One region of the Brachyspira intermedia PWS/A genome, then DNA from elsewhere that is predicted to be linked to it. Evidence: riboswitches for the same ligand, from Rfam matches in the RefSeq annotation. Region 1 holds a riboswitch; the other holds the start of a gene.
What was found. A riboswitch is a leader RNA that binds a small molecule or an ion and turns the genes downstream of it on or off. The one in region 1 is predicted to bind thiamine pyrophosphate.
Positions count from the first base shown of each region.

Region 2: linked by a shared signal. The riboswitch ahead of BINT_RS09225 (YjiH family protein) and the one ahead of BINT_RS03655 (peptide ABC transporter substrate-binding protein) in region 1 are both predicted to bind thiamine pyrophosphate.

Region 1 is NC_017243.1:811,780-824,638, forward strand. Features, by position in the region: gene BINT_RS03610 (NuoF family protein) at 1-807, opposite strand, end outside; gene BINT_RS03615 (NADH-quinone oxidoreductase subunit NuoE family protein) at 827-1,321, opposite strand; gene BINT_RS03620 (DUF4261 domain-containing protein) at 1,543-2,427, opposite strand; gene BINT_RS03625 (hypothetical protein) at 2,605-3,708, opposite strand; gene BINT_RS03630 (hypothetical protein) at 3,879-4,511, opposite strand; gene BINT_RS03635 (AAA family ATPase) at 4,516-5,832, opposite strand; gene purH (bifunctional phosphoribosylaminoimidazolecarboxamide formyltransferase/IMP cyclohydrolase) at 5,976-7,505, shown strand; gene BINT_RS03645 (rhodanese-like domain-containing protein) at 7,609-8,019, opposite strand; gene BINT_RS03650 (TenA family protein) at 8,110-8,769, opposite strand; gene BINT_RS03655 (peptide ABC transporter substrate-binding protein) at 8,835-10,442, opposite strand; TPP riboswitch at 10,603-10,726, opposite strand; gene BINT_RS03660 (PTS lactose/cellobiose transporter subunit IIA) at 10,913-11,239, opposite strand; gene BINT_RS03665 (DUF871 domain-containing protein) at 11,260-12,342, opposite strand; gene BINT_RS03670 (PTS sugar transporter subunit IIC) at 12,385-12,859, opposite strand, start outside.
Region 2 is NC_017243.1:2,137,169-2,150,027, forward strand. Features, by position in the region: gene thiM (hydroxyethylthiazole kinase) at 670-1,464, opposite strand; gene BINT_RS09220 (PhzF family phenazine biosynthesis protein) at 1,483-2,274, opposite strand; gene BINT_RS09225 (YjiH family protein) at 2,604-3,956, opposite strand; TPP riboswitch at 4,054-4,156, opposite strand; gene BINT_RS09230 (helix-turn-helix domain-containing protein) at 4,222-5,148, opposite strand; gene BINT_RS09235 (sulfatase-like hydrolase/transferase) at 5,229-6,572, opposite strand; gene BINT_RS09240 (sulfatase) at 6,594-8,102, opposite strand; gene BINT_RS09245 (ABC transporter ATP-binding protein) at 8,109-8,852, opposite strand; gene BINT_RS09250 (ABC transporter ATP-binding protein) at 8,875-9,525, opposite strand; gene BINT_RS09255 (ABC transporter permease) at 9,626-10,411, opposite strand; gene BINT_RS09260 (ABC transporter permease) at 10,411-11,184, opposite strand; gene BINT_RS09265 (ABC transporter substrate-binding protein) at 11,210-12,250, opposite strand; gene BINT_RS09270 (radical SAM/SPASM domain-containing protein) at 12,456-12,859, shown strand, end outside.

The DNA.
Region 1 (12,859 bases):
AAGTCCGTATTCGGCTCTTATATATAGATATCCTTTATTTGCTCCTACAGTATATCCTGCTATAGTCATAGCTTCTATTACAGAATGAGGATCTCCTTCAAGTATACTTCTGTCCATATAAGCTCCAGGATCTCCTTCATCAGCATTACATACTATGTATTTTTGATCATCTTTTACTGATTTTGTGAAGCTCCATTTCTTCCAAGTAGGGAAACCGGCACCTCCTCGACCTCTAAGTTCTGAAGTCTGCATTTCCTTTATAACATCATCAGGAGTCATTTCAAATAATACTTTAGATAAAGCTTTATAACCGTCATTTCCTATATATTCGTCTATATTTTCAGGATCTATAATTCCGCAGTTTTTTAATACTATTCTTCTTTGCTTTTGATAGAAGTTAATTTCTTTAGAGAAATCTCTATGTTCTCTTTGTTCTTTATATAGTATTTTTAATAATAATTCGCCTTTCATTATATGTTTTTCTATGATATCCTGGGCATGTTCAGGTCCAACATGAGTATAAAAAACTCTTCCGGGCATAATCTTAACAACAGGACCCTGACTACAGAAACCAAAACAACCTGTCTTTACTACTAATACATCATCAGAAATACCATTTTTTTCTGCATATTCTCTTAATAATCTTACAATCTCATCACTTTTACCTGATTCACAAGCTGTTCCTCCGCATACAAGTATATGAAATTTATGAGCTGTAGATGATTCTCTGCCCTTCCTTAAACCTATCTCCCTTTCTTTATTAATTCTATATTCTTCTAGTTTTTTCCTATCTAATTTTTCTGCCATTTTTATACTCCATTAGTCTTTATTTAGCTTCTTCATCTTTGATAAATTTTGATATATCATCAACTACTACTCTTCCTGAAACTTCATCATTAAAAGTTATTACAGGTGCTAATCCGCAGCAGCCTATACATCTTACTTCTTCCAACTTGTATTTTCTATCAGCTGAATATTTTTGATCGCCTTTTAAATTTAATTTTCTTTTTATTTCTTCTACTAACTGTCCGCCACCTTTTAAATAGCAAGCAGTACCCATACAAACACCTATATTATTTTCAGCAGGCGGTTCTAATGTGAAATAATTATAAAATGTAAGAATTTCATAAATTCTAGCAAGCGGTATATTTATCTCTTCTGATACGTATTTTGCAACATTTCTAGGAACATAACCGTAATGTTTTTGAATTCCATGACAAATCATAATAAGATTTCCTTCTGAATCTTTCCACTCTTCAACTAGTGATTTAATTTCATCAGCAATCTCCTCCTGTGTTAATAGAGAAACATCTTCACTCATTATATACCTCCATTGATACAATAAAATTAAAATTACACTTATTATAGTATAGGAAAAATATATTTGAATTCAACAAAAATATCATATTTATGTATGTTTTTATATACATATTTTTGATGGATTTGTTGTATAATACTATTATCGGGTATTTTATATAATTTAAGTATTGTAAATTTGTTCTTATTTAGAGCAATAAGTATTCAGTTTTTTAAGTATTTTTATTAATTTTGTCTTTTTCCTGATGCGTATTCAAGCATATTAATATCCAAAATTTCTCTGTGAGGTTTTAGAAGAGATTTTTCATACTGACATTTCCATTGTACATTTTCAAATATGCTCTGTATAGTATCGCCGCTTTTTATAATATCGCCTTTATCAAATATATAGGCTGCTATATTCAAAGCATGAGATATAACATCATTAGCATTTAAACCATGGAAATGGTATTGTATATCAGGTAATCCTATGGCATACATTCCTAAAGTGTCTACTATAATATCATTAGAATCCTGAACATTGAAAAGTCTTATATTTACTCCTGAAAGCATGAATCTGAAATCTTTAGGGTAAGTATTATTTAGTATTTGCTCTGGTAAAAGGAGTTTACCGCTTTGTTCATTATATACTGCTATACAATTATCAAAAAGCTGTAATGCTGTATAAAGCCAATTATTAAGCAGAGTTGTTCTATCTTTATAATCAAGTCCAGCTGCTAGAAAATCACTAAGCATTATTTCATAATTACAGTTTTTTATAACTTCTTTAGCTTCTTTTATATCCCACATTTGACTATAATAATAATCGCTTATTGAAGTATAATCGAATTCCATAGCACTAGGCATCAAAATTTGTGCTGGTACTTCCTTTTCATCTTTATATTTTACTTTTAAATCATTTATAGCTATGCTGTAAATGCCATTATCTGATGATATAATTTCTATATCATTATAATATTTTCTTATTTTCTGTTTAATTAATTCTATATTAGGCAGCTCTGGTTTTTCTTCAAATAAAAGTTTGTAAAAATATACATGTGAGAAATTAGCCTCATCATGATTTACTATTTTATGATTAGTATTTGGATTAACTTCTTTTTTATCTTTCATATTTTAAAAACTCCTATAAAGATAAATATTACTATATTTTTTAATAAAAGCAATTTATTATTATATAAGTTTATATCTTTTAATACTATTAAACATTAAAAATTAAAAATGATAAAATAATAGCGATAATATAGAGTATAATCTATTTTATCGCTATTAATAATAAAAAATAATTAATTACTGTTTTACTGGAACTAAGTATGTAAAGTCAAACTGCAAACTTTGATCGTATCTTATTCCTATTTCATTTTTTTCATTTAAGAATAATCCATTAACTAAAGAAAGCCCTAATACTATACCATTATCAAATACGAAGTCTTTCTTTAAATTAAGTCCGAAATAGAAAGGCACTCTATAGAAAGGGTCTCCTTCAACGCTTATAAACTTATGCTTTTTGTCTATATACCAGCCTGAAACAAATATGATAGGCTCTATTTCAAACCAAGTCATAACAGGTATTGTACCTCTTAAGAAAAGTCCATGACCGAATACTCCAGGCTCATTATCTCTATCAGCTAAGTTATAAGAAGCCATATAAAGTATAGATAAATAATAACTATTAATACCTATAGCTCCGACATAGTTTTCTGTAATTGCAGGACTTCCAGGAACAAAAGCATATTCATGTCCACCATTATGCCAATAGTGTATAGCAGCATATGGGGTTGCTATATCATGGGCAAAATCCATGGCATAAGTAATACCAACATCAAATCTTTCTCTATGTTTAGCATTATGTTGTATTTGCCAGTTCATATATACTTCTCCTTTTCCGCCTTTAAACCATTCAAAAGAAGCTCCATATTCATAATAACCATGTGTGAAAGGTTCATTATATTTATATTCTTCTGGACCTTTTGCTATTAATGTATTATCTGGTGTAGATCTTACAACTGGAGTCATATCCATTAAAGGATCTCTTATAGGTGAAGGTAAATTATGTCCGCCTGTCATAGTACCTATTCTAAGAGAAATATATTCATTTGATAATTGTGTTGTAACTACAGGGAATACTCTTATACCTTGAGGAAATTCAAATGTGAATGGAAAAAATACTGAAGCTCCTACTCTCAAAGTGATAAGATCATTGAATTTTATATCAAAAGCTCCTTCGGTAAAATTTTCAAAGTATGTCAATGTAGTCCTTGTATCCGGCCATAAAGTATTTTCTCCATTATATGCATAAGAACTTGTAAATAATCTGAAATCTACTTTTACATCAGCATATATATTTGATATAAATACTATAAAGATAAAACAAAAAGAAAAGAAATGTTTCATAACTAACCCTTATTTTTAATGAAATATTATATTTTTCTGAATTATATAATATGAAAGTTCATTATAACATAGTTAACATAAAATTACAATTATGATAACTATATACAAATTGCTTATGCAGAAAAGATTTGGGGTGGCTGGGATTAGTGTTAATGCTTATGAAGAAAAGGTTACTTATTATTAGTTTTTTTATGAATATGTCTGTTATCTAAACAAAATTTAATAAATTTATGCATATTTGAAATATTTTTTACTTTTAAAAGTTTTTTATAAAATTCTTCTATTTGCTTAATATCACTTTCTATATCTTGTTTAGTAATTGGAAATATTTTTATATAATTTTTTTTATCTTTTTTGTTTTTTATAGCATTTTTATCAATAATTTCAGCCTTAATCAATACATCTTCTAAATTTGTAATATTATATATTGGTAGTATATAATCATAAGCCCAATAATTTTTAAACATATTTTTATTTATAAAGTTATCTTTTTCTTCATCATTATTACAGTCATCTGTATCCATTATTATAAAAATTTTAAAATCTTTGTCTATTATTGTTTTATGATTTTTTATTTCTAAATAGTCATTATATGTATTCTTAAAATTATCCAATGTATTAATATCTTTACCGTTTAATCTTTTCATTACACTAGATATTTGTATAGAATGTTTTCCATTATTTTTGGATATTATGTCAATATTATTTAATCTTAATTTATTTTTTATAAAATTACACATTTGTAATTCTGATTTTCCATGAACAATAACTATAGCTTTAAGATAATTTCCTATGTATGACATATAGTTATTCCTCCAATATATCTTTAAAATTTATATTAGAAACAATTGGAATACCATAATATATTCCTTTCATATATCTTTTTCTAAAGTTTATATTTGGATGTTCCTTTTCATAATCTGTTATAGGAACTAGTATTTTTTTTCCTTCACTGTCTATATTGAATATATATATACATTCTTTTTTTATATCTGACTCTAAAATAGTTGTATTATGAGTTGTTAATATAAATTGTCCTTTAATATCAACAAATAATGATTTTAGTATTGATGCTGTTAAAATATCATGTATACCGCTGTCTAATTCATCTATTGCTACTACATTATTTTTTTTCATAGATGATATTATTAATGGAAATAATCTGAGCAATTTTTGTGTACCTGTTGATTCTAATTTAAAGTCTATATCTATGATTTTTCCATATATTTGTTTTTTTATAAATAAATTATAATGAAGTTTATCATCTTTTTCTTCTGTTCTATAATATACTTTTTTTATATCACTATATATGGATGTAAAAAAGTTATTTAATATTTTTTCTGTATGATTAAGTTTTTCTTTTTCATTTATTTTTATAGAACTATTATCCATAATAGAAATAAATTTTTTATCTATACTTATTTTTCCTTTTTCTATATTACTTCCATTTTTTATATGTATAGACATAGATGAAAAATATTTAATTACTTCAAATATGTTATTATTTATATTTTTTGATATGTATTTTTTTGATTTATCTTCCTGTTCAAATAAAAGAATAGATAAAAAAGAATGCTTGCCCCAAAATTTATCTACTAAATCTTTTATTTCATTTAAATATTTATCAGATTTAAATAATGATGTATTTATGTAATTATCTTTATTTGATAATTCAAAATATTTTGTTTTATTTTTATCTAAAACATATTCTAATTTTTCTTTTACAATACTCTCATTATCAGTTTCAATATAATATACTCCATTTTTACCATTTAATTTAAAACCAAATTCTAAAACCATATTATCTTTAGAACCTATTGTTTTACTTTTTTCTATTATAGTGTCTAAATTTTTAAAATTATCTTTTAATACCTTATTAAAAAAGAATTCTAATTCCTTTTTATCATCAGAAGTTTCTGACATAAATTCATCTACGGCTGTTTTATATATTTTAGTATTTAAAGTGTCAAATAAAGTAAAGAAAGAGTCTATGAAATTACTTTTACCAGCTCCATTTTCTCCATAAATTATAATCATTTTTTTGGGATTATTTTTTGATGATGTTAAATCTACCTCAAAATCAACCAATGATTTATAATTTTTAAGTTTTACATAAGTAAACATTGTATTTTAACCTTTATTTTATTAATTTTTATTACATTTTATCATAAAATTAACAAAAAACAATCATAAATAATAATTACTCTTTACAATAACAAGTTTTATATTATAATTAATTCATTATTTTTATTAATGGGAGCTTTATAATGATTAAAAGAGCATTAATATCTGTATTCTATAAAGATGGAATATTAGACTTTGCCAAGTTTTTAACTTCAAAGAATGTGGAAATAGTTTCTACAGGCGGAACTTATAAATATTTAAAAGAAAATAATATACCTGTGATAGAGGTTGCTGAAGTTACAGGGGCTAAAGAAATGCTTGATGGAAGAGTAAAAACTTTAGATCCAAAAATACATGGTGCAATTCTAGCTATAAGAGATAATCCTGTTCATATGGAAACTATTAAAGAGAGAGGAATAACTCCTATAGATATGGTAATAGTTAATCTTTATCCTTTCTTTGAAAAAGTACAAGATGATAATTTGAAATTTGAAGAAAAGATTGAGTTTATTGATATAGGCGGTCCTACTATGCTTCGTTCTGCTGCTAAGTCTTTCAAAGATGTTGTGGTTATAAGCGATGTTAAAGATTATGATTTAGTAAAAAGCGAAATGGAAAAAGGCGAAGTTAGCTTTGAAACAAAAAAATATTTAGCTTCTAAAGTATTCAATTTAACTTCTGCTTATGATGCTGCTGTTTCTGAATTTATGTTTAATTCATTAGAAAGTAAGGAAGGCAAAAAACTTAATTATTTGAATATGTCTTATGCATTACAGGAAGAATTAAGATACGGAGAAAATCCTCATCAGGGAGCAAGCTATTATATTTCTACTACAGATAAAGGATCTATGAAAGATTTTGAACAATTAAATGGAAAAGAGCTTTCATTTAATAATATCAGAGATATGGATATAGCTTTGAAAATAGTATTAGAATTTGATGAAGCTAAAAAAGAATATGCTTGTTCTGCTATAAAACATTCTACTCCTTGCGGTGCTGCTTTAGGAAGCAGTGTATTAGAAGCTTATAATAGAACTTATGAATGCGATCCTACTTCTATATTCGGCGGAATAGTAGCTTTCAATAGCACAGTAGATGAGGCAACTGCAAAAGAACTCATAAAAATATTCTTGGAAATTGTTATTGCTAAAGACTTTACTCCTGAAGCTTTAGAAGTATTAAAAAGCAAAAAGAATTTAAGAGTTATAAAATATAAAACTAATACTAATGATAAAATTAATCTTGTTAAAGTTGACGGCGGATTACTTGTACAAGATGAAGACAATACTTTAATAGAAGATTATAAAGTTGTAACAGAGAAAAAACCTACTGAAGAAGAAATGAAGAATTTAATATTCGGAATGAAGGTTGTAAAATATGCTAAATCAAATGCTATAGTAGTAATAAAAGACTTTATGGCTAAAGGTATAGGAAGCGGACAGACCAACAGAATTTGGGCTTGCGAAGATGCTTTAGAGAGAGCAGGCGATGGGGTAGTTATGGCATCTGATGCTTTCTTCCCATTCAGAGATGTTGTTGATGCTTGTGCTAAATACAATATTAAAGCTATAATTCAGCCTGGTGGTTCTATGAGAGATCAGGAATCAATAGATGCTTGTAATGAACATGGTATTGCTATGGTATTTACTGGTATAAGACATTTTAAACATTAATTATTTTTATAATTGATAATAAAATAAAAGTGAAGCTAATTTTCATTAGCTTCACTTTTTTATATATTAAAATTTTTAATAAAGGTAAAAAGATGTTTTTTACTTATTTTAAATACGATGAAAGCTGAAAATATCCTGCATGAGTAAGATTATTAATATTTGTAAATCCCAATTTATACATACGCATACAAGCTGTACCAGAACGGCTTCCGCTTGCACAATAAACTATATACTCTTTGTTTTTATCTAATTTTGACATTTTCTCATTGAATTTAGAATCATCTAAAGGAATATTGACACTGTTTTTTATGTATCCGCTTTGCTGAACTTCCATATAACTTCTTACATCTATTAAACCTATATTTTTATTATTCTTATAGATTGAAACAGCATCATTTACATTTATGTTTTTAAATTTACCTTTGCTTCTTATATTGAATATTATTTTTCTCACGGCACTTAATATTATAAATGTTAATATAAGACCTATTATTAAAGTTAAAGTATTATTCATTTTATAAATACCCCCTGTATGTATAATAAATATTATAGCATACAGAGAAGTAAATTGCAATTAATTTATTTAAACTTATAGAAATAAATTTTATACATTATGGAAATCATCTAAATTATAAGCATCATTCCAAAATCTATATTCCCATATAAAAGCTATATCAAAAACAGCTATCATTTTTTCTTTTACAACATCAGAGGCATTATCATATAAATTATCAAGGATTTTAATCATATATTCGGTTGCTTTAGAGAACTCTTCGTCTGCATAAGTATCAATCCATTTTTTATATGGATTATTTTCAACTTCTGCATTTGCTTTTATGTATTTACCCAATTCGTTATATATCCAAAAACAAGGAAGTATAGATGATGCAGCAGTTTCAAAGGCTTCAGTATGAGCAGTATTAATAAGAAAACTTGTATATCCTAAATTAGCAGTTGTGATTTTATTTGTATTTTCAAATTTGAAAGTATCTCTGAAATATTTATGTACAATTTCTTCTTCTACTATATAAGAGTTTATAGATGATTTCAAAAAAACTAATGCATAATCAACATTGTGTATTTTTGAAGAAATTATAGCTAAAGCTTTAGAATAATATTTCAAATATAAACTATCTTGTTCTATATAGTATGCAAATTTTTTCTTGTCTAAACTTCCATCCATAAGTTCTTTATTAAAATTTGTATTTATTATTTTATTGTATAGATCTTGATTTCTTTTCCACACCATTTCTGAAAATTTCATTTTATTTCTCCTATCATTATTATTAAATGTTACTATTTTATCATTTAAATATTATTTTTTAAATATCATTCTTCTAAATAAGCATAATTAAATTTATATCTTCCCAAAGGCTCATCAACATAATTTTTTAATTTAGGATTAACTATTAAAAAATCTGTTCTATATATAAATGGTATAATAGGAACTTCATCAAATAGTATTGATTCAGCTTCTTTCAAAGCTTCCATTCTTTTTTGTGCATTTGTGGCAGTAGTAGCAAACTCTATTAAAGAATCATATCTGGCATTTGAAAATTCTCCGTAATTTATATCGCTGTAGCTAGTCATAATTTGAAGCATTGTAAGTGGGTCATTATAATCACCTGTCCAGCTTGTTCTAGCCATTTGATAATTTCCGGATTCTCTGAAAGGCAAAGTAATTTTTGATTCCTCTGTTCTCACTATTACATCTATATTGAGAGTGTTTTTCCACATCTGTTGAATAGCTTCCAAAACTGTAGTATAAAAACCAGATGAAACTTTTACTTCAAGCATAGGAAAATTTTCACCATTAGGATATCCTGCTTCGACTAATAATTTTTTTGCTTCTTCTACATTATTACTATAATTATTAGCTATTATATAGTTACTGCTTTCATCTCTAAAGGATTTTTCAAGTCCTTTTACCACAGGAGGAACAAATGCCTCTGCAGGTATTAATTTACCATATCCTATATTTGATACTATATAGTTTCTGTCTATTGCAAGAGATAATGCTTTTCTTACTCTTTTATCTGATAATGCTTTATCTTTATTGTTTAAATCCAAATAATAAACTCCTATAATATCGCTTACAGCCATTAAGTTTTCTTTTATCAAATTTTCTATCTCTCCAATAGGAGGTGCATTTATTGAGAAATCAACATCTCCAGTTCTTACAGCATTAAGTGATATATATTCATCAGCTATTAAAACAAAATTAATTCTTTTAGCTACTTGATTAGTATAATTCCAATAATTAGTATTTATTTCAAAAGCAAGCAATTCATCAGGCTTCCTTTCTACCATTTTGTATGCACCATTTCCAATATAAGTTTCAGGATTCCAAGTCCAATCATCACCGTATTTTTCTATTATATCCTTTCTTACTGGCATATAAACTCCTCCGGAAGCTAATATATCAGTAAAGTATAGGGTAGGTGCTTCAAGTTCTATTGTGAGAGTATTTTCATCTATAGCATTTACTCCGAGATTTTCTATTGGCTGTTTGCCTCTTATTATATCTTTTGCATTTTTTATATATTCCATTAAATAGCTTAAAGGTGATGCCGTTTTTGGATCAACGGCTCTTCTATAAGAATATACAAAATCATCAGCTGTAACTTTTTTTCCATCGCTCCATTTTGCATTATCTCTTAAATGAAATGTGTATGTAAGACTGTCATCGCTTATTTCCCATTTATCTGCAACACCTCCTACAATGTTTCCATTTAAATCTTTATTGAGTAGTCCCTCGAATGCATGATTAATATAAATATATCCGTATGTTTCATCATTCAAAGCGGGGTCTATAGTATTAAGTTCATAGCCCAAATTCACAGTGATTTCATCTTTGATATTTTTTATTTGTTTTTTACATGATATAAAAAATACAAATAAAATTAATAGAATAATAAATTTTTGTTTTGAAGTCATAAAAAGCTCCTTAAATTAAAATATAAAAGCGAGATTTTTATAACGCCGTTTGTCTTGTTTTATTGAATTTTATTTTAGTCTTGTTTATTGTAGATAATATAATTTAATAAAACAAGACCAACTTTAGAAAAGGTCTCATTTTATTAAATGTATAAAGAAAATAATAAAAGAGATAATTCCCTACGCTGGCATTACCCAAACAGGTTATAAGGGTCGAAGTTTTAATAATTTATGAAATTATGTAAACTTCCTCTCAGCCTTTTCAAGCTCCCCGATTGTGAGAAATGATATAATATTTTTATTTTTATATCAAGAACTCAATTATGCAATTTTAAAAAAAATGATATTATTGTAATTATATTAATATGTAAATTTAAATGTTTTTTAATTGTAGAAAATATAATGATAGAAATAAGCAAATGGGTATTAAATAAATAATACCCATTTTTAATTAGTTTGAGAATAAAAATTTATTTATGGTTAATTTTTAATATGTCAATAAGTTCTTTTATTAAGTTTTTTTCACTTATTGCAGTCATTAAATGATCCTGAGCATGTATAAAAAGTAAGTTTATTACAAAACTTTCACCATTAGCTTCTTTTGATATTAAATCAGTTTGGTATTGATGAGACTCTAGTAATAATTTATCAGCTTCCTGCATTTTTTTATCAGATTCTTCAAATTTATTTTCTTTAGCAAGTCTTAAAGCCTCATAAGCTAAACTCTTACTTTCTCCAGCTAATGCTATAATAGGAAATACATTTTCTTCCATAAATGTTTCATAATCTTGTGTCATAAGTAATAAACTCCGTAAAATTATTCTCTTATAATAAATCTTTTAGCCGGACTTATATAGTCTAGCAGAAATAAATATTCATCTTTAATTCTGCCTACTATATTAGTTCTTCCGGTATTTTTTAAATCTTTCAAAGCTATCTGCATTTCTCCAGTATAACTTCCATATTCTGATGAGTCTATTAATATATCGCCTCTTTTTATATCTGAAACAGCATTAAATAGTTTGAAATTATGTCCCTTATATTTTGCCCTTGTATCTGAAGATCTTATAACATCAGCAGAAGCATCTAATCTGTTTTGATGAAGCATATCCAATACTATACTTTTTTCTTCTTTGGGAATCGAGTTAACTAATTCTGCTTTAAAAGTTATTAATCTTTTATCCATATTATATAATGTTTTTAAAGTATTTTCATCTGCATAACAGTTAGCAATGAATACACAATCAACACCAAGAGCAAATAATTCCATAGCCTGCACATCTATAGGCATATTTCTATGTTCTTCTAATGTGCAAATACCATCACTTACAGGCCAAGGTCCAAAAGTAGCTTCTTTTGCATTAACAAATGCCGATGAACTTATAGAATATTTTTTAAAACGTTTCATACTGCTTTTAAAAAGTGTTCTGTCTAGTCCTGTATATGCATGAGGATAGAAATTATAACAGCCTATCAAATTATCTGTATTAGGATAATATTTCATTATGTTGTCAAGATAATTTGTATCATTGCTCATATTTAATTCTATTTTTAAATCGTATTCATTGTATGTCATTAAACTTTCTTCATTACCTGTAAAGCCTAAATCTAATCTTACAGCCCAAGCTCCCAATTTATGAAAAAAGTCAAGATTTTTATAATCTATATCTAAATGTTTGAATACAGCCGGAGATATATCTAAAGTAGTTTTTATACCCTTTTCTTTGGCATAATTTATAATATCTGAAAATTCATTTATTATTTCATCTTTAGATCTGTCTACTGAAAGTAGGCACATAAAACATCTAGTAAATCCATATTTAGAAGCTAAATCTATATAAGATTTATTATCTTCCATTTTTGAGTGAAAAGGGTAAATAGATATTCCTAACTCTTTCATCTATAATATTTCTCCTGTTGTATCTTTTATATTATTTTTTTATTATTTATTATCTTGTAAAGTTTTAGCATAAGCATTTATAAAAGGAGTGTATATTAAGTATGATAAGAATACTAAACATAAACTTAAAATCATAGCAGGAATATTGAAATTTGAAGCTATCAAAGCACCTAATGGTCCTGGTGTTGTCCATGGAATAAGAGCTATAATTTTTCCTACAATACCCACTTTTAAAACCGTATAAGCTATTATAGCATTGATTATTGGCACACATATAAAAGGGATAAAAAGTATAGGATTCATAATAATAGGTGTGCCAAACATAATAGGTTCATTTATATTGAATAATCCTGGTATTATGGAAATTTTTCCTATAGATTTCAAATGTTCATTTTTACTTAATGCCATAGATATTGCCAAACCTAATGTAGCACCTGCTCCTCCTATATATACATAAACATTAAAGAATTCACCTGCTACTATTTTAGGTAAAGCCTCTCCTGCCTGTAAAGCCGCC
Region 2 (12,859 bases), 1.3 Mb from region 1:
CAAAAGTTAATAATTTATATTACATGTAAAACTAAATTAGTATTATTTAGTACTAATTTTTAATTGCACTTTCGCCTGCCGTATGTACACTTCATGATGCGGACTTCGTAAAAGAACCTTATATCCTCGACAAGCTCGGATACGCTTCGCGAAAAATTGCATTTCTTATCTAAAATTAAGGTATTACACTATATTTGATACATATTATTAAAATATAAAGTTTTAGCAATTGCGTTTTTTGCTACTTTTTTGTGCGACAAAAAAGTAGATAAAATTTACATAAAGTGCATTAGTTGACAAAGTTAAAAATTTTCAGTATATACCTAAACAACTACATTTTGTCAAAAATAAATTTTTTAAATTTAAAATATTTGCAGGGCTTTGCCCCGCACCCCACTTCTTTTGTTGCCACAAAGAAGCAAAAAGGCTATATTTTAGCTTAAATTAATAATCTATCTTACATACAAAACAATTTTAGTATTATTTAGTACTAATTTTATATCTTGCACTTTTTGCAACTTTTTGCGGCGGGAAAAAGTTGACTAAAAAAATGACAAACTTAAAAATTTTCAGTATTTACTAAAATAAATCATAAAAGAAAAAGCAATGGACTTAAATAATATATTCAAGCCCATTGCTTAATCAAAAAACTCCCACTATTATTTATATTTATTCCCTTACCCTATTGGCAGCATCATTGATATCAAGTTTATAAAGCTCATCTATAAAAGCAACAGAAAAACTAGCAGGCCCTTCACATTTCTTTGAAGCTTTTTCACCAGCTGAAGCCATTATGCACATAGCTGAAGAAGCGGCAATCAAAGGCTCGGCAACCGCAAGCATAGCACCTGTTATAGCAGTAGATGTACAGCCCATACCGGTATTAACAGGCATTAAAGGAGAACCTCCGCTAACATATAAAACTTTATTACCATCTGTTATAATATCAGTTTCACCGCTTATGCTTACAACTGTATTATATTCTTTGGCTAAATGCTTACCTGCCTCAAGTGCCATATTAACATTAGCTGTGCTGTCTACTCCTTTAGTTTTTATGCTCTCTCCGGCAAGCACCATTATTTCAGAAGCATTTCCTCTAACAACTTTAGGATTATAATTTTTAATCAAATCAATAGCTGTTTTAGTTCTCAATTTTGTAGCTCCTGCTCCTACTGGATCAATCACGAAAGGAACATTTTTTTTATTTGCTATTTCGCAAGCCTTATGCATAGCCTCAATAGAAACAGTAGTTAAAGTTCCAATATTAACAACAAGCGATGAAGCAATAGAAAGCATATCTTCAAACTCCTCTTTCTCGAATGTCATCACAGGAGAAGCTCCAACTGCAAGCAATGCATTAGCTGTAATTTGCATAACTACAAAATTAGTAATATTATGAACTAATGGAGATTTTGACTTCATATTTGTTATGGATTGAAATATTTCTTCTTGTAATGTACTCATTTTATAACTCCTTATAATTTAAATAAAAATCTCAGAAATACAATATAAACATGCCTTTCCGGCTATCTTTAATTTATTATTTTTAATATCGCAATATAAAACTCCTGTTCTTGGTGAAGCCTGAAATGCAGTAAAATAATCTTTATTCAATTTCTTTGAAAGCAAAGGTATAATATGACAATGTCCTGATCCGCATACATCAACCTCATCTGCATCCAATTTAGGACCGAAAGTTCTAGTTATGCTGTCATATTGATTATTCTTTTTATATTTTACATCAGATGTTATATGAAATAAAAGTCCGTCTAATTTCTTTATAATTTCTAAATTTGGTTTTGCATTTATAACCTGATTTTCATCTTCCAATACACATACAATATCGCGTCCTATATAAGCCTCTAAAGGTTTTATTCCTCCTATTGCTTCTATTATATCAGATGTAATTTCTATAGGCTTCAAATCATAATTAGGAGTATCCATTTCATATAGATCATCTTTTTTTCTAATAGTTAATATACCCTCTTTAGTATTTAAGCTCACCTCATTAGATTCTTTTTCAGCAAAATTTAATATAGCATAAGCCACAGCAAGTACAGCATGTCCGCAGAAATCTATTTCACATTTCGGAGTAAACCAATACACATCATAATTATTTCCATTCTTTATAGTGAAAACAGTTTCTGAAATATTATTCTCCATAGCAATATTTTGCATAAGTTTATGAGAAATGTTTTTTTCTAATATGCAAACTGCTGTAGGATTACCTTTAAAAACCTCATCAGCAAAAGAATCTATAATATAGTATTTCATAATTAATCTCCCACTTATTATATACTAAAAATTTTTAACTTTCTCAAATATTCGCCTATACCCATTGGGTACGCTTCGCGTAGGCTTTCCGCACGGTATTGCATACTCTTATCAAATGTCCGCTATACGTGCGGCTGATTACTCATTAATATACAAAAGTTAATAATTTATATTATATGTAAAACTAAATTAGTATTATTTAGTACTAATTTCATACTTGCACTTTCGCCTGCCGACACCTGCTTCGCAAGATGTACTTCGTATGGTTCCGCAAGAAAAAGAACAACAAAAAAATTACAAAATATAGTTGTTTAGGTATATACTAATTATCAACTAAGAAAGAAATATGCAAAAGGCACAGCGAATAACAATGAAAGTATTATTCTCTCAACCCATATTATCATCATATCTCTTATCTTTATAGGTATTCCTACAGCCAATATTACAGGTATAGGAGCAGCAAAATATAAAATCTCAGCAACGCATACCACAGCAACTACAGACTTAGCAAATTGACTAGCATACATTACAATACTTGAAGAACATGACATTTCAACTAATGTAACAGAACAAGCCTTTGCAACTATATAAGCCTCATCTCCAAGTCCTAGCAATTTAGTGATAGGTAAAAATATATAGCTTATAACATCAAACAAAGGAGTATAATTAACTATTAAAAGTCCTATAAATGTTATAGCCATAAAATTAGGCATTACTGAAATAGAAACTATAAGTCCTTCTTTCAAATTCTTAACAACACTATTTAAAACACTATCTGAATGACTGGCAACTTCAGCAGCTTCATTCAATGCCAGCTTAAAAATATTTCCTCCTTTATATATAGGTTCTTCTGCAACTTCTTTATCCATATATCCGTCGCTAGGTTTATTTCTTAATGGATAAAGTCTTACAGTTATAGCAGTTACTATAAAAGTTATTAACATAGTACCAAAAAAATATATATTCCATTTATCTATAACGCCGAACATCTTAGCAACAACTATCATAAAAGTAGTGGAAACTGTAGAAAATCCTGTAGCTATTATGCAGGCTTCTTTTTTGGAATAAAAACCTTTTTTATAAACTTTACTTGTCATTAAAAGAGCAATAGAATAACTTCCTACAAATGAAGCTATAGCATCTAAAGATGATCTTCCTGAAGTTTTCCATATAGGCTTCATTATACATCGCATAAATATACCGGCAAATGACATAAGCCCATAATCTACCAAAAATGATAAGAATATAAAACCTATACTATTAATCAATGCTATTTGAGTGAGCAGATTATAAGAAAAAAGAAGCATATTAGGTTTATGAAAATCAGCAGGTCCTAATCCAAAATATGCCATTATAATAAATGGTATTGATGTAAGTTTGATAAATGAAAATACTATTTCTGTTTTATTTTTATTCCAAGACTTATTTATAAATGGATATATTCCTCCAAACATAGTTATCAATATACCATAGTAAGGATCTACAAAAGGAATTTTTCTTATAAAACTTACTAAATGATCTATAGGTATTGATTTAACATCGCCTATTTTAATTGGTATAAATAACATAAATATACCAATAAAACTAAGTATAATAAATTTTAAATAAACTGATTTACTAAATTTAATATTAGCTAAATCATCGCTGCTTAAAACACTTTCAGAATTTGAAACATTATCCATAAAAATTTCCTTAAATATAAATTAATATTTTATAGAAACCTTAATGAAAATAATGAGTGTATAAGAATTAAAAAGAAAATAATTTTAGAAAACTTAATTTAAAATAAAAATATTTCCCTACACTGGCATTATCCAACAGGTTATAAGGGTCTAAGTTATTAAACTTACTCTCAGCCTTTTAAGCTCCCCTAATTTTTTATATATTATATAACAAAATAAAATTATTTCAATTACTATTAATGATATTTTTTAGATTTTATTATAATCAAGCACGCTTCAAAAACATCAAATTTCTTTTGGTAAACTCTATAATCTCATCTTCTGTCATCTTATCAAATCCTAATCTTTTCTCCTCCTCAAGCAATTTTAATTTTTCTTCGCGTTCCTTTTGCATTTTGATTAACTCTATTTCTTTAATCTTCTCTTCTCTTTTTATCAATTCTTCTTTACTGTAATGTCTTTTAATAGTGTTTTCTCTATCGCCTTTAATCAAATAAATTTTTAAATAACTAAGAAAATCAAGCCATATACCTGATAAGTTATCTTTATCTTTAACTTTTTTCTTAGCTAAATTAATACAGTCTTTCCAATCAAATTTCCTATCATCGAAAATTGATTTTATTTCTTCCTGTTTGTATTTAGTTTTAAAAGAATGTACTTGATATAATTTACTAGCTTTACTTCCTGTAAGAAAATTAAAAGTATTAATAAGCTCATTAACAAATGAATCAAAACTACTAGAGAGAGAATTTATATTATCTGTTTTATTTATTTTATCTGAATCATTTTTATTATCTGATTCATTTTCTTTATTATTTAAGTTATTATATTTATTATTATCTTCGACTTTTTTGTCTATACCGTCTGTAGAATTTTTACTATACCGTATAGGCATTTTTGATATACTTAATTTTTTATTTAAATATATTTTTCTTTTTTCATTATTTTGCTTACTCTTATCATAAATGCATTTTATATAATTATATTCCTCTAACTGTCTTATAGCTCTTGAAATGGTATCCTTGCTCACAGAATAAATTTCAGCAAAGTAATTATTATTAGCCCAACAGTAACCTTTATCATTAGTAAGTGCCGTTATCTCTCCGTAAATGAGTTTTGATAACGGCTTTAATCTCTTATCGTATCTTACAGCAGAAGGTATTATAGTATAATAGTTTTTATTATCTTTCATTAAATTACACCTTTAAAAACTTTATACTATATACAAAAAATATAATAGATTATAAGTTTATATTAATAATTTTTTATAAATTAATCAATAGTTACATCTAAAGATTCTATTTTTTTAATCTTATCTTTTATAATGCTCTTTAATTTATTTAGAACTTCAGTATAACTAGGATCTTTAACAACATTATTTAATTGTAAAGGATCTTTTTTCAAATCATATAATATATAACTTTGATAATTCAAACTGTCTTTATCTTTAGCAGGATTCTTATTTGGATCACAAATAGCATAAGTATATTCAGGAGTTCTTATTGCTCTGCCCACGAAACTTTCACTTATTTGTAGGAAGGCAATATTCTCATGATTATTATCTGCAATGATATTTTGTATAGCTTTTCCGTCCATATCTGCATTTTCAATACCTGCTATTTTTAATATAGTAGGAGGAAGATCTATTAAACTTACTATCTTTTCTTCTCTTTTTGAACCATTAAATGAATCGCCTTTTATGATAAGAGGAACATGAATTGCAGCATCTTCGCAGGCTCTTTTATAATCATCATATCCATTTTCAGGCAAAGTTTTATTTCTAGTTCTGAAATGAGAACCATGATCGCTTGTATATATTATAACTGTATCATCTAATAAATTTTTCTCTTCTAATTTTGCTCTTATTCTTCCAAAATTATAATCTATAGAATTACAAGCTCCTAAATAATCAGCATAATTTTCTCTTGAATCTCCATATCCTAATGCTTTAACATCTTCAGGTATTTTACAATTTCCAAACTTTTCTTTTGAATATAAAGGACCTTCATATTTATTTTTATTGTTTTGATGATGAGGCTCTAAATATGATATAAATAAGAAGAAAGGTTTATCATTACTTCTCTTATCCAAAAAATCTAAAGCATAATCAGTAACAGCATCAACTCTATATTTTTCAAACTCTACTTTATTCATATCTTTATCAAAAAAATATCCTTTGAATCCATCAGAAGTAAATTCAAGAACATCTGAAGCTACCCAATAATTTTTATATCCGCCTCTTTTTTTCTCCGGTATAGGATTGAATATATAATCTTCTTTAGAACTGTCTCCTCCCAATCCGTCAGTAGCTAAATGCCATTTACCAACATATCCTGTTTGATATCCATTGTCATTCAATAATTTTGCTATTGTAGTGATATTTTCAGGCAAAGATATAGCATTAACAAATACTCCAGCCTTTGAAGAATACAACCCTGTTTGTAAAGATGCTCTAGCAGGACCGCATACAGGCTGACATGTAAATGCATTATCAAAAATAGTGCCTTCTTTTCCTAATTTATCTAAATTAGGAGTTACATCCAATTCCTGACCATATATGCCCATTGTATCCCATCTCTGCTGATCTGAAAAAACAAATAAAATATTTTTTTTCATAGTTATATTCCTCCATAATATTTAATGCATATTTTTATATTTATTATATTCTTCTAAAATTCCTAATCTTATATACTCCTCTATAGGAGCTTCATTTTCTATCATTAGTAATACCATATTCTTAATCATTTCATTTTTTATAGAATCATCTTTTATAGGATTTTCCTGATGAGGATCATTCTCCAAATCATATAATACCCAATCCAACTCATCTATAAGAGTCATTTTTTTAGGTAAAGTTAAATATTTTATCTTCATAACCTTACAGCCTTTAGTAAAGCTGAAAGCATCATGAAGTTCAGTAGTTTTTAATTCATCTATGCTAAAGAAATTTACCATATGCATAGGCATCAAAGTATAATTATATAATTCTGTATCATTAGATCCGTCTTTCTTAAGAGCATAATCTTTCATAAGAACATATCTTCCGTCTGTAATACATATTTGATTGGCATGCATTCCAAACAAAGCATATTTTCTTACTTCATTGTCATTGTCTATAGTTTCTTTCAAAGAAAAACCCTTCATATCCTTTGTCTTTTCAATACCAAAATAATCTAATATTGTAACAGGTAAATCTATAGTCTGAACTAATGCTTTTCTTCTATTATTTATATTTTTTTCATTATGTTTTTTAGATTCATATATAAATAATGGTATATTTGATATTTCATTGTATAGCTGATGAATGTTCTTACCCCAGCAATTATGCTCGCCTAATAAAAAGCCATGATCTGTGTTAACTATCAAAACAATATCTTCTTTTGAATTATCAATATAATCTAAAAGCTTACCAAGATAATTATCGCACATAGATAATAAAGCAGCATACATATATCTGCAATGCTCTATCTCATCATTAGTTTCTTCTACTTTTGAATAGTTAGGCCAGTCAAAGTATAAATCGCCATAATTAAAATCATAATTATCTTTATACTTATCATAAGTGAAATATGGCTCATGCGGATCAAAACATTCTATTTGTAAAAACCAATTATCATTATTTATATTCTTATCCAAGAAATCAAATGCTGATTGAAATATCTTGCTTAAAGGATGATCTTTTTCATCTTCCATATATTTCCTGTTTATTTGATCTTGTTTATTAATATTGCCTAGATATTTTTTAGGTAAATCTTTGAAATTTAATACAGCCTTCCAATGATCAGCTTCCTGGCCTCTCACTATTTCCCAGCTATTATATCTATTATGATAAGTAGCTCCTCCGTCTTCCCAATAATGAAGATGATCGCTTATCAAATGTGTATATACCCCGTTTTCTTTCAATATTTCTACAGCAGAATCATCGAACGGCTCTAAAGGTCCCCAGCTTCTATGAAGAAAATTATATCTTGCTGTATGAAGTTCTCTTCTTGCCGGCATACAAGGCAAACTTCCAGCATAACAATTATCAAAAGTAACTGCTTTATCTGCTAGTCTTTGAAAGTTCGGAGTTTTAGTCCAAGTACAGCCATAAGGTTCTAAAAAATGTTTATTAAGAGAATCAAACATCAGCATTATAAGCTTCATATAATTCTACCACCATTTGATTAAATCTGTTACATAATTTCTAAGTCTTACAAATTCTTTATCTGCAATATCTCTAGGTCTAGGCATATTATTTTCTACTATTGTTTTTACTTTTGTAGGCTTATTAGTAAGAACCATAATATTCTCACCCAAATAAACAGCTTCTTCTATATTATGAGTGATAAATATAACTGTAGTTTTAGTTCTCTGCCAAAGTTTTACCAATTCATCTTCAAGTTTATATCTTAATTCTATATCTAATTGGGCATAAGGCTCATCCATAAGCAAAAGCTCAGGATACATAGCAAAAGCTCTAGCTATAACAACCCTTTGAAGCATACTGGCTGATAACTCATAAGGATAATATTTTCTAAACTTACTAAGCCCTACTATCTCGATAAATTCATCTACCCTTCTTTTCTTTTCTTCTTTAGGTATCTTTTTCACATCAAGACTAAATGCCACATTCTCCTCAACATTTCTCCAAGGCATAGTTGAATTTTCTTGAAATATATATGCTATATTATGTTTTTTCAAATTTACAGGTTCATCATCAATAAGTATCTCACCAGATGTTATATCATAAAGTTTAGTTAAGCTATTCAAGAAAGTAGTTTTTCCGCAGCCTGTAGGTCCAACGACACATAATAAATCACCTTTATTAACATTAAATGAAATATTATCTAAAACAAGCAAATCACCAAATTTTTTAACTAAATTATTAACTTTTACTTTAATTTCTTTTTCCATAAAATACAACTCTTAATAATAATTAAACTATTCTATCAGATACTAATGCAGATAATTCTTTCCTTAAACTTAAAAACTTACTATCTACATAGCTTCTAGGTCTAGGCAAATCAATAATATACTCTTTATCTATAGAAGTAGGACATTCATTTAAAACTATAATCCTGTCAGCAAGATATATAGCCTCTTCTACATTATTTGTAACGAATACTATTGTTCTTTTTTCTTTTTCCCATATTCTAATTAACTCTTCCTGCATAAGATACCTAGTTTGTGCATCCAAAGCTCCGAAAGGTTCATCCATAAGCATAACAGCAGGTTCATTGCAATAAGCCCTTGCAATACCAACTCTCTGTTTCATACCGCCTGAAATTTGAATAGGATAAGAATTTTCAAAACCTTTAAGTCCAACCAAATCTATATAGTATTGTGCTTTTTCTCTTCTTGTTTTTTTATCAACGCCTCTGATTCTAGGTCCATACTCTACATTGCCCATCACTGTATACCATGGGAATAAAGATATAGTTTGATATACTACACCTCTATCTATACCGGGACCTTTAACAGGATTATTATTAACTATAACCTCTCCGGATGTAGGCTTTTCAAGTCCGGCAATTATGTTAACAATCGTAGTCTTTCCGCATTGACCGGGACCAAAAAAGCTAAAAATTCATTCTCTTTAACTTTTAAATCCAATGATTTTATTACTTCAAAATTAGCATTTTTAGTAACAAAAGTTTTAGAAATATTTTTCAGTTCTATCATGTTTTTTACGAATTCTTGTTCCATGAGCATAATTTATCCTCTACTTTTCTCATAATGATAGCCAAAATATATCCAACGATACCTATTGCCATTATACCAACTAATATCTGTGTAGTATTATTAGTTTCCTGTCCATTAATTATAACCCAACCTGCTCCTTCAGAAGATCTCACCATCTCAGCACCAACAACAGTAGCCCAACTAACAGAAACTGCCACCTGCAAACCAGCAAATATTACAGGTACAGATGAAGGCAATACCACAGTAAATAAAGTTTGTAATTCATTAGCTCCAAGCATTTTTGAAGCACCTATTAATGTTTTATCAACACTTTTTGCTCCGTAATAAGCATTCAAAGTTATTGTATTGAAAGCAGCTAAAAATATTAAAAAATATTTAGAAAGCTCTCCAAGTCCGAACCATAATATAGCTATTGGAATCCAAGCTATAGGAGGTATAGGTCTTATTAATTGATATATAGGATCAAATATAGCACAAATATATTTATTCCAACCCATTAAAACGCCTAAAGTAATGCCTAATATTGCAGCAGCAACATAAGCTATTAAAACCCTAGACAAACTCCAAGCTATATGCCCTATAATAGAATATTTACCAATAGGTTTTACTAATGTATAGAAGAAATTATATATTACAGTAAAAGGACCAGGCATTAATTTACCCAAATCACTAAAAGAAACTGCTAACTGCCATAATATAATAAAAACTACAATAGATGTTACAGCAGCAAAAAATGATAAATATGCTTCTTTAAATTTATTACTTTTCATCACCATTTTGCTCCTCTTAGTATTAATTTTTCAATCAAACTTATTAAATATGTTAATATTGACCCTATAATACCTATAGCTATCATTCCAGCTATAATAATATCTGTTCTATACATACCTCTTGACTGCTGTATCATAAAACCAAGTCCTTTAGTAGAAGCTAATAATTCTGCAGCTACCAAAGCAGTCCAAGAAGCTCCTAATGCAGATCTAACACCTGTCAAAATCATAGGTATAGAAGTTGGTATAGCTATCATATATAATAATTGCCAATTAGAAGCACCTGAAGTTTTTCCAACCCAAATATGAACATCTTTGGTTTGTCTAATTCCGCTATAAGAATTAACTACGCATGCTATAAATGAAGATAAGAATATTACCATAGCTTTGGACATTATACCTATACCAAAAAATATTATCATAAGAGGTATCCAAGCTATTCCGGGAATCGGACGAAGCAAATCAAAAAGAGGCCTTACAAACATATCTACGGGCTTATACCAAGCCATTAATATCCCCAATGGAATTCCTATGATTAAGCCTAAGAAATAACCTATTAAAGTTATCTGCAAGCTTGAAGCCATATGCTCTATCATAGTAGCTCCATCGGGCGAACTGTCATACAGTTTCACTATAAAAGTCTTTATAACCGTTATGGGGCTAGGGAGCAGAGATGGTGTAAATATCTTCATCACATCAGTAACTAAATACCACACGAATAATAACACAAATATTGACAATACCGATATTAAAGTATATTTAACACTTTTCATGTATCCCCCTAGTTATTTATTTTAATTATTGATCAACTTTCACATCTATTCCTAATGCTTCTTTTATAACAGAAACATCATAGGATTTTTGAACATTTGGTAATGTATCTTTAGATATTTTATTATCTTCATAGAAGAATTGTGCTGTACCTGTCATACCATCACCAAACACATAAGTTTCTTCCTGCATCATAGCTGGAGTAACATAAACTTTATACTTAATATCATTATCTAAAGTTTTGTCATCATAAACTCTTCCGTTTCTTTCAAACCAATCTTTCTCAAAATCATATCTTGTTTTATAGTCAGAAAGTATTTCAGAAGCTTTATAAGTTGCTTTAATGAATTTTACTACTTCATCTCTTCTGTCTTCTAAAAATTTATTACCTACATATATACCATCCATAGATACAACATCAGTAGCATCTTCAAAAGTAGCAGCCAAAACATATCCAGCATCTCTAGCTTGGAAAGAATGAGGAGGACTAGCAGCTATAGCATCTCCCTCTCCTGCTACGAATGCCTGATAAGCAGGACCATTATCCATATGTATCATTTTAATGTCAGTTCCGCTAAGTCCAAATTTCTTAGCATAACCTATAGCATTAAATTGAGCAGTAGTTCCTAAAGGTCCGAGTATATTCAAACCTTTTACAGTTTCAACACTACCTAAAATACTAGTGTTTCCTGCAACTTTTCCTACTTCTTTAGCTATTGGGCTGTCTTTTCTTACAAAGATTCCCATACCGCCTGTAGTATTAACTTCACCAATCCATTTTGCATTACCTTGAGCTAATGCAAATACTGAAGCCAAACCGCTTGCAGCAATATCTATTTCGCCAGCTGCAAAAGCTTCATTTATTGGCGCACCGCTTGCAAAAGTAAGTATTTCTATTTCAATACCTTCATTAGAATACATGCCTTTCTCTAAAGCATAAGCTATAGGCAAAGCAACAGTATTTACCATAGTACCTACTCTTATTTTTTTTGATGAAGATGCAGTTTTTGTACCGCATGATATCAAAAAAGAAAACAACAACAACAAAGTAAGAATATATTTTTTCATATATTACTCCTTAATATCATACATTAGCTCCATTAATAAAAAAAAAAAATCAAGCAAAATATATTTTTTTTGTAAAAAATATAGCATATTAATATGCAAAATTTTTTTTACATTTTTCATACAATATATATACATAAATTACATAAATATTATAATTAGTACAAATATATTGAAATTTATAAAATTATGTATTAATATTAAATCTATGAATAATGTATCAGTTTTAATCAAACCATCGTCATCTTTATGCAATATAAATTGTAAATACTGTTTTTATATAGATGAAGCCAAAAACAGAAAAATAGAAAATAACGGCATTATGACTGAAAAAGTAATGAAAGCCATAATAGATAAAGTTCTTCAAAATGCTGATAAAAATGCATTGTTTTCATTTCAGGGCGGAGAGCCTACAGTAGCCGGTTTTGAATATTTTAAATCGTTTATAGATTATGTGAATATCAGCAATAAAAAGAATATCAATATAAATTACAGCATACAAACTAACGGTTTATTGATAGATGATAAATGGTGCCAATTATTCAAAGAAAATAATTTTTTGGTAGGGCTTTCACTAGATATAATAAAAGATATACATGATAATTACAGAGT